Rhodospirillum rubrum ATCC 11170: one gene and its partner. The protein of the gene in region 2 interacts with the protein of the main gene of each other region in a pairwise test. Links are inferred from orthologs where the notes say so. Each region holds a gene or a part of one and is shown on either strand. Other genes may lie near its edges.

Region 1 (4,667 bases), 3.5 Mb from region 2 along the record:
CACGCCCTGGGTCAGCAGGTCTTGCAGCACGCCGGCGGGCAGGGCGGCGTCGGTGAAGACATAGGCCAGCATGGTCGCCATATCCGGGGCGATCATCCCCGATCCCTTGGCGATGCCGCTCAGGGTCACGCTCACGCCGTCGATGGTGGCGGTGCGGGTGGCGCCCTTGGGGTAGGTGTCGGTGGTGCTGATCGCCGTCGCCGCGTCGAACCAACTGGCCGTGCCCAGGCTGGGGGCGATGGCATCGATCAAGGTGGTGATCTTGGCGTCGTCCAGGGGCACGCCGATGGTACCGGTCGAGGCGATGAACACCTCCTCGGGCGGGCAGCTCAAAGCCATGGCGGCGCTGGCGATGGTGCGTTCGACGCTGGCGATGCCGCGACTGCCGGTGAAGGCATTGGCGTTGCCGGAATTGACCACCAGCCCCCGGGCCGCGCCGCCGCCGGCGGCCAAGGCCCGGCGGCACCAGTCAACGGGGGCCGAGCGGGTCTTGGAGCGGGTGAAAACGCCAGCCCCGGTGCTGCCCGCGGCCAGCCGCACGACCAGCAGGTCGGGGCGGCCCTGATAGCGCAGGCCGGTGTTATGGGTGGCGAGATCAACCCCGGCGATGGCCGGCAGGGCCGGGAAGGCGGCGGGGGCGAGGGGCGAAACGGCGTGGGTCATGGACGAAGCGAAGCTCCACGAAAAACGATCAGGGCAGGGAAGGGGTGACGATCATAGAGCAAATCCCCGGCGATCTGGAACAGATTGCGACGACGACGCCCTCCCCGGGCGGGGATCCCAAAGCGGTCCGCGTCACGCCGCGCCGGGACGGGGCGGGGGAAAACAAAGCGGGGGGCGCCTTGCGGCACCCCCCGGGATGTCAGGCGGGCGGGAAGCGCCAAAGGCGCCCCCGGCGGCCGATCAGGGCTTGGCCGCCGGGGCGGCGTCCTTGGCTCCGGCCTTTTCCTGTTCGGCGCGCTGCTTCTCGGCGGCGGCCTTGGCCTCTTCCAGGGTGGTCTTGCCGTCGGCGGCGAACAGCTTCACCTTGGCGCTTTCCTTAAGACCGGCGACATTCTTCTCGACGGCGGCATTGGCCAGTTCGTCGCGGATGTGGCTTTCCATTTCCTCGACCGGCGGGAAGGTGGTGTCGCGCACTTCCTCGATCTTGATCACATGCCAGCCGAATTCGGTCTTGGTCGGGGCCTTGGAGACCTCGCCGACCTTCATGGCGAAGGCGGCTTCGGCGAAGGGGGCGACCATGCGGTCCTTGGTGAAGAAGCCAAGATCGCCGCCGGTCTGGGCCGAGGGGCCGGTCGACAGTTCGCTGGCCAGCTTGGTGAAATCCGCGCCACCTTCGATCTTCTTGATGGCGTCCTTGGCCGCATCCTCGGTTTCAAGCAGGATGTGGCGGGCGTGGACTTCCTTCTCGGGCTTGAACTCGGCCTTCATTTCGTTATAGCGGGCCTTGACGGCGGCGTCGGTCACGTCTTCATCGACGACCTTCTGCATATAGGCCCCGGCGATCAGCCGATCGAGCAGGCGGTCGAGGCGATGCTTGACCTCGGGGTCGTTGGCCAGGCCGGCCTTGCGCCCGGCTTCGGTCACCAGCTCGGCTTCGACAACCGAATTCAGAAGCTGCTCATAGACCATCGCCAAAGGCAGGCCACCCAACTGGGGCTGGCTCGCCTGAAGCTCGGCGAAACGCTCCTGCACGGCGGACAGATGAACGTCCGCGCCATTGACCACGGCCACCACCGGGTCCGGGTCCGCCGCCAGGGCGGGACCGGCAAACAATGGGAGGGCAAGAACGCCGGCCAGGGCCAGACGGCGCGCGCGGGGTGACATCATTCGAGCTGTTCCTTGTCTTAAGCGTTTCTGCGCCGTCCGACCGGCAGGATGGTTGGACGCGCCACAAGGCGCCCCGCTGCCGGTTCCGCGACCACGCGCAAGATCACCACAACCATAGGCCGGACTCAAGGGCGGCACTGGGTCGAAGCCGTGTTATTTCCATGGCAAAACTATGCTTGCTTGGCCAGCCACGGCGGCACCGATTCCAAAGCGGTCATTTCGGCGACGCTGGGGCGGCGGCGGACTACGGCGAAGCGATCCCCCGACACCATCACCTCGGGCACCAGCGGCCGGCCGTTGTAGGTGGACGACATCGAGGCGCCATAGGCGCCGGCGGTGGCGAAGGCCACCAGATCCCCCGCGGCGATCGGCGGCAGCGGGCGCTGGCGGGCGAAGATATCGCCCGATTCGCAGATCGGCCCGACCACATCGACCGGGGTCAGCACGGCGTTCTCGGCGGCGGCCGTGACTGGCAGGATATCGTGGAAGGCGTCATACATCGCCGGACGGATCAGGTCGTTGAAGCCGGCATCGAGGATCAGGAAGGTCCGCGTTTCGCCCTGTTTGCGATAGACGACGCGGGAGACCAGCATCCCGGCGTTGCCGGCGATCAGCCGCCCGGGTTCGGCCACCAGATGCACGCCCAGGTCGCCGAAGATGCGGCGGGCGAGGGCGGCGTACTCGGCCGGCGGCGGGCTTGCCGGATCGTCGCGGTGATAGGGGATGCCCAAGCCGCCGCCAAGATCGACACGCTCGAGGGCGATGCCGTCGGCGCGCAGGGCCAGCACCAGCTCGCGCAGGCGCTCAAAAGCGCGGCGGAAGGGATCAAGATCGAGGATCTGCGAGCCGATATGGACGGCGACCCCCTTGACGGCGATGCCGGGCAGGCCGGCGGCCTTGGCGAAGATGGCGGGGGCGACGGTCCAGTCGATGCCGAATTTGTTTTCCTTGCGCCCGGTGGCGATCTTGTCGTGGGTGGCGGCGGCGACATCGGGATTGATGCGCAGGGCGACCGGCGCGGTCTTGCCCAGGGCCTGGGCGACCTCGGACAGCGCCTCGAGCTCGGGCTCGGATTCGACGTTGATCTGGAAGATGCCGGCCTCAAGCGCGGCGGCCATTTCGGCCTTGGTTTTGGCGACCCCGGAAAAGACGATGCGCCCGGCCGGGACGCCCGCCGCCAGGGCGTGTTCCATCTCGCCCTGGCTGACCACGTCGGCGCCGGCGCCCAGGCCGGCAAGCAGGGCGAGCACCGCCTTGTTGCCATTGGTCTTGGTGGCGAAGCACAGGGTTATCGGCTGGCCGGCGAAGGCGTCCGAGAACACCCGGAAATGGCGTTCGAGCGTGGCGGCCGAATACACATAGAAGGGCGTGCCGACGGCCTCGGCGATGGCGGCGAGGGCGACATCCTCGGCGTGGAGTTGGCCGTTGCGGTAAGAGAAATAATCCATCTCTGCGGAGTCTTCCCTAAAGGGGCTGATAGCCGTCGGGGTAGGCCACGCCGGTGCTGGCGGGGGCGCGCGCCGGAGAGGCCGCGCGGGCGGGGGCGGGGGCGGGGGCGGTCGGCTGGCTCGCCGCGCCGTCGGTGGCGCGCAGAACGGCGCCGCTGGGCGCGGTCTGCACCTGACCGGGGGCGATCTCGACGCGCTGACGGACGATCACCTCGGTCTGGGCCGGCGCCTGTTGGGCGCGCTGGGCGCGGGCCAAGTCCCGCTCCTCGGCCGAGGCCGGATAGGTCGGGTTGTACAGATCGGCCGGCTCGTAAGGGTAACGGGTGGCCACGCCGTCGGGATGGGGCTTGTTGGGCGCGATCTTGCCGCAGCCCGCCAGCAGCACAACGCCGACGGCGATCACCAGCAGGGCGCGGCCGGTCATCGCGGCGGCGCCTTGGCGGCGTAGCGGGCGCGCGCCGCGGCGCAGGCGGCGCGGACGTTGTCGGGCGCGGTGCCGCCGAAGCTGGTGCGGCTGCGCACCGACCAATCCACCGACAGAACCTTGATCGCCTCGTCGGTCAGGCGCGGTTCGATGGTTCGCATCTCGGCGAGGCTGAGGTCTTCCAGGCCCACGCCCTTTTTCTCGGCCATCTTGACCAGGGCGCCCGAGACCTCGTGGGCATGGCGGAAGGGGGTGCCGAGGGCGCGGACCAGCCAGTCGGCGAGATCGGTGGCGGTGGTGAAGCCCTGACCGGCGGCGGTGCGCAGGCGATCGACCTTGGGGGTGATGGTTTCCATCATGCCGGTCATCGCCGCGATGCACAGTTCCAGGGTATCGGCGGCCTCGAACACCGGCTCCTTGTCGTCTTGCATGTCCTTGGAATAGGCCAGCGGCAGCCCCTTCATGACGATCAGCAGGCTGGCGAGATCGCCGATCACCCGGCCGGCCTTGGCGCGCACCAGTTCGGCGGCGTCGGGGTTGCGCTTTTGCGGCATGATCGAACTGCCCGTCGAATAGGCGTCGGGCAGGCGGACGAAGCCGAACTGGGCGCTGGTCCAGATCACCAGTTCCTCGGCCAGTCGCGACAGATGGATGCTGGCGATGCTGGCGGCGGCCAGGAATTCCAGGGCGAAATCGCGGTCCGATACGCCATCGAGCGAATTGGCGCAGGGACGGTCGAAGCCGAGGATTTGGGCGGTCATCGCCCGGTCGATGGGGAAGGAGGTGCCGGCCAGGGCGGCCGAGCCCAGCGGGCTTTCGTTGAGGCGGACGCGGGCATCGTGGAAGCGGCCCCGGTCGCGGCCGATCATTTCCACATAGGCCAGCAGATGGTGGCCGAAGGTCACCGGCTGGGCGGCCTGCAGATGGGTGAAGCCGGGCATCACCGTATCGGCGTGTTCCTCGGC
Region 2 (4,760 bases):
GGGATGTCATGGAACTTGAGATCAAGGAACAGCGGCAGGGCGCCGGCCCTGCACACCTCCTTGACGCCCTTGTGCCCATTGCGGGCGAAAAACTCGAGTCCAAGCTTGATGCCGCCGACCTCGTCATGGAGGCGGGCGGCAAGGGTGGTCGCATCGCCGACAACGGTGGTGTCGATCGCGACGAAAACCGGATTTTGCGTCATCTGTGCCATGGGCATGCCTTACACGAAAACCCCACGTCCGAAAAGGCCGGGGAGAGACTTGTCTTGAAGCTTTCTTTCTCGGCGGACGGGCAAGGGCGACCGGGGGCCCGCGGCTTACTTCCCCGGGGTTGGGCTGGGCAGTTCCACGGTGAACATCGCGCCGACGATCTTTCCCTCGCCATCGCGGCGATTCTCGGCGCGGATGGTGCCGCGATGGGTTTCAACGATCTGCTGGGAAATCGACAGCCCCAGGCCGGAATGGGTGCCGAATTTCTCCTCGCGCGGCCGCTCGGAATAGAAGCGCTTGAAGATATCGGCCTCCTTGCCCGGCGGAATGCCCGGGCCGTCATCGGCCACGGTGATCACCACCTTGCCCTTGGTTCGCCAAGCGCGCAGCGTGATGGTGCCACCGGGCGGGCTGAAGGACACCGCGTTGCCGATCAGATTGCGGAAGACCTGGACCAGGCGGCCTTCCAGACCTTCGATGCCCAGCGCGTCGCCGGCATCGCCCATCACCTTGATCGTCACCCCGCGCTGTTCGGCCTCGGCGGCGTGAACCTCGGCCAGCATTTCCAGCATCGGCCGGATCTCGACCGATTCCATCTCGGCCCGCGACAGCTCGGCATCCAGGCGCGAGGCGTCGGAGATATCGGTGATCAGCCGGTTTAGGCGCTGAACGTCATCGACGATCACCGCCATCAGGCGTTTTTGCTGATTGGGATCATCGATGCGGGCGACGGTTTCAACGGCGCTGCGCAACGAGGTCAGCGGATTCTTGATCTCATGGGCGACATCGGCGGCGAAGCGTTCGATCGCGTCCATGCGCGCCCACAGCACCTCGGTCATCTCGCGCAGGGCGGCCGACAGGTCGCCCAGTTCGTCGCGGCGGTTGGAGAAATCGGGGATCGCCTCGTGGCGACCGGCCTTGCCGTGGCGAACGCGATCGGCGGCGCCGGCCAGCCGCAGCAGCGGCCGCACGATGGTGCCGGCGATATAGAACGACAGCAAGATGGTCAGGGCCAGGGTGAAGGCGAAGATCTCGATCACCCCCAGGCGCATCTCGAACAGGGTTTCGTCGATCTCCTCGGCGCCCCGGCTGACCATGACGGCGCCAACCACCTGCTTGTAATATTGCACCGGCACGGCGACCGACAGCACCCGGTCGCGGGTTGGCCGCACCCGCATGAAAAAGCCGCTTTCCCCCTCGGTCAGGGCGCGCAGAACTTCGGGATAGTCCTCGGCCGACTGATTGGGCCGCTCGATATAGGGCTGAAGCTTCGCCAGATCGCTCGAAGGATGGATGATCGCGTCATAGAACCGCCGCAACAGCCCGACTCCGTTGTCGGGAAGCACGGGCGGCGGCAGATCCATCACCTGGACCATGCCGCCATAGCCGACCAGCCGGCGGCTATCGGCGACCAGGGTGCCCGAGGTGTCGAACAGCCGAGCCCGCACCTCGGCGAGATTGGCCAGTCGGCGCACCATCTGGCGCGACATTTCCGGATTGATGCCGTGGGTGGCGCGCACCACCGGGCCTTCGACGCTGACCTCCAGATTGATCGCCCCCTCGCCGATGGCCGCGGCGATCAGATCGGCCTCGGTGCGCATCGCCTGGAAGGTGCTGGCGGTCAGGGCGTCTTCATAGGTGTCAAGATAAAGGAAGCCGCCCGCCAGCAGGATCGGGGCGATCAGATTGACCGCCAGGATCCGCCGCGACAAGGGCGAGCGTAAAAGTCCGCGCGGCCGCCGATGCCGGCGCCGCTTGGGCTCCTGGGTGGAATCGGGCCTGTCGCCCGGATCGGCACGCATTCCCCTGCTTCCACCCCTTAACGCTTAAGCTCCGGCCTTGACGGTGATCGGGTCGCGGTAGCGATAGCCGACGCCATAAAGGGTTTCGATCTCCGAGAACTCGCGATCGACCTCGCGGAACTTCTTGCGCAGTCGTTTGATATGGCTGTCGATGGTGCGGTCATCGACATAGATGTTTTCCCCATAGGCCGCGTCGATCAGCTGGTCGCGGCTTTTGACATGGCCGGGGCGTTGCGCCAGGGCCTGGATGATCAGGAATTCGGTCACCGTCAGATCGACCGGCCGTTCAAGCCAAGTGCAGAGGTGGCGATCGGGATCAAGGGTCAGATCGCCGCGCACCAAAGCCGCCGCCGACAGCTCTGGCCCCCCCGGCGAGGCTTTCTGCAGATCGAGCCGGCGCAAGATGGCGCGGATGCGCTCGATCAGCAAGCGTTGGGAAAACGGCTTCTTGATATAGTCGTCGGCGCCCATGCGCAGACCGAGAAGCTCGTCGACCTCGTCATCCTTCGAAGTCAGGAAGATCACCGGCATGGCGGTGCGCTCGCGCAGCTTCTGAAGCAGTTCCATGCCATCCATGCGCGGCATCTTGATATCGAGGACGGCCAGATCGACCGGTTCGATACTCAGCCCGCGCAAAGCCTCCGCCCCGTCCGTATAGGTCACCACCCGAAATCCTTCGGCTTCGAGCGTCATCGACACGGAGGTCAGGATATTGCGGTCGTCATCCACCAAGGCGATGCTGTGGGTCACGGGTGTCCTCTCCTCTAGCTGCCACCGGACGGGGACGGGAACGCGGTCGCCATCATAGCAGCGACCGCGAAACGGTCCCGTCCCTTTCTTCACCTGACGCCGGTTTGTGGCAAAAGTAGCGGTGGGCGGATGCCTAGATCATTTGGCGGCGGCGCCGTCGCCGTGGCCGGGCATCGTCATGCCGGGCATCGCCCCATGGTCGGGCTTGGGGGCAGCCCCGCCCATCGCCCCGGCGCCCTTGACCGTCACGTCGATCGTCGCCTTGCCCGCCTTCTCGAAGGTCAGGGTCAGGGGGAAGCTCTGTCCCTCGCTCAGCGGCGCCTTGAGGCCGATCAACATCACATGGAAGCTGCCCGGGCGCAGGGCGACGCTGCCCTTGGCCGGCAGATCGATGGCGTCGACCTGGCGCATCCTCATCACGGTGCCATCCATGATGTGGGTGTGAAGCTCGACGGTTTCCGAGACATCGGCCGAGGCCGAGAGCAAACGATCGGCATCGCCCGTATTGGTCAGGGTCAGGAAGGCGCCGCCGACCTTGGCCGCGCCGGGGGTGGCGCGCGCCCAGGCGTCGGAAACGGTGATCGTTCCGGCGGTGGCTTCGGCGCGGGCGCCATCGTCATTGGCCAAGGCGGGCGCCGGGGCGAGGGGCAGGGCGAAGGCCCCGCCCAGGCAAAGAACGGCGCAGGCGGACAGCAGGGACCGGCGAACGGACATGGTCGCGTACTCCAAAAGAGCGATAAACGAAGAGAAAGCGGGATCGGCGGGGCGCCAAGCGGGGGCCGGGGGGCCGGCTCAGGCGCGCGGGTTCCCCGCCGGTGGTCCCCGGGGCCAGGGCCGCGGCCGCTGATGGGCCGCCCGCCGGCCAAGGACCGGCAAGGCCATTTGGGGAGGGGCCGGTTGGGCGCAAGGACGCGGCGCCGCTAAATCCGCGGGCGGGGTGCCGACCAATCCCAGGGCCGAACAGACCGGACAGGTCTGCGGGTCGCCATCGGCTGTCGCGCGACCCCAAGGACCCTCTTCACGGGGAGCGCCCGGAACGAGGCCGAGGGCGCCGCTGCACACCACCAGGGGCTGACCGCCCGGTCCCCTGGGCAAGCTTATCCCTTGCCCCAGCGGCACCATGATCTGGACGCAAAGCGCCAGCACCATCATCCGCAGCCCAAAGGCGGCCGGGCCGGATGTCGCCAAACGGAAGGGGGGGCGAAGGCGCCGTCGGATCACCAGAAAGTCCCGTCTGTTCAACCGGAAGGAAGCCGATCACCCAGACTAAGCGATTTCCCGGGAACGGCAATCCGCTTTGACCCCGAAAGCAGACGGCTCGAAACAAAATTACAAAAACCGTTACAACCGGGGACACCCCCTCGGGTTACCCTACCAACCAGCCGCGTGCAGGCCTATAGTGGATCGCCTTATGAAAGATCTCGCGTTGATAAAGCCGTCCAACACCGATCGTCGCGCCGTCAGGGTGATGGCGCGTGCCGCCCGGAAAGCCACCCTGGCGACGACGATGGCGGGGACGGGCCATCCTTATGCGTCGCTGGTTACCGTTGCCACGGACCATGCCGGCTCGCCGCTTCTTCTGCTCTCCACCCTGGCCGAGCACACCCGGGGGCTGCTGGCCGATTCGCGCGCCGCGCTGTTCCTTGAGGATGGCGAGGGGGAGAGCGATCCCCAAGCCAACCCCCAGGAGGCTGCGCGCGTTACGCTGCTCGGCCGGGTCGAGCGTCATGACGACGCCCTGGACCTGGGGCGTTTCCTGGCCCGCCACCCCAAGGCGGCGCGCTATGCCTCGTTTGGTGATTTTGGCCTCTATCGCCTGACCATCGAGCGCGCCCAGTACGTGGCCGGTTTTGGCCGGGCGCTGTGGATCGACGAGGGGCTGACGGTTCCGGTTTCGGCCGCCGCCGCGTTGCGCGCCGAGTCGCCAGCCCTGATCGCCGAGATGAACGCCGATCACGCCGACGCCCTGGCCCGACTGGCCGAGGCCGCCCTCACCGG

The links. The genes of interacting proteins can lie anywhere in the genome.
Region 1: the proteins of RRU_RS17685 (region 2) and lysA interact in binary tests that used the Escherichia coli proteins (3 or more experiments, as listed by UniProt). The link is inferred for Rhodospirillum rubrum ATCC 11170 from one-to-one orthologs.

The regions. Positions count from the first base shown.
Region 1 is NC_007643.1:470,310-474,976, forward strand. Bases 1,140-3,969 are described here. They hold lysA (diaminopimelate decarboxylase), read right to left. Parts: upstream 3,279-3,969; coding sequence 2,001-3,278; downstream 1,140-2,000. Other genes in these bases: RRU_RS02085 (peptidylprolyl isomerase), read right to left, coding at 1,140-1,830; RRU_RS02095 (hypothetical protein), read right to left, coding at 3,295-3,702; argH (argininosuccinate lyase), read right to left, coding at 3,699-3,969. Outside these bases: bifunctional glutamate N-acetyltransferase/amino-acid acetyltransferase ArgJ, read right to left, coding at 1-663; more of RRU_RS02085, read right to left, coding at 904-1,139; more of argH, read right to left, coding at 3,970-4,667. UniProt on the Escherichia coli protein: Specifically catalyzes the decarboxylation of meso-diaminopimelate (meso-DAP) to L-lysine. Is not active against the DD- or LL-isomers of diaminopimelate.
Region 2 is NC_007643.1:3,937,276-3,942,035, reverse strand. Bases 900-3,822 are described here. They hold RRU_RS17685 (response regulator transcription factor), read right to left. Parts: upstream 2,763-3,822; coding sequence 2,037-2,762; downstream 900-2,036. Other genes in these bases: RRU_RS17680 (copper chaperone PCu(A)C), read right to left, coding at 2,901-3,476; RRU_RS17690 (stimulus-sensing domain-containing protein), read right to left, coding at 900-2,012. In the rest of the region: pyrF (orotidine-5'-phosphate decarboxylase), read right to left, coding at 1-218; more of RRU_RS17690, read right to left, coding at 318-899; RRU_RS17675 (HugZ family protein), read left to right, coding at 4,189-4,760. UniProt on the Escherichia coli protein: Response regulator member of the two-component regulatory system CpxA/CpxR which responds to envelope stress response by activating expression of downstream genes including cpxP, degP, dsbA and ppiA.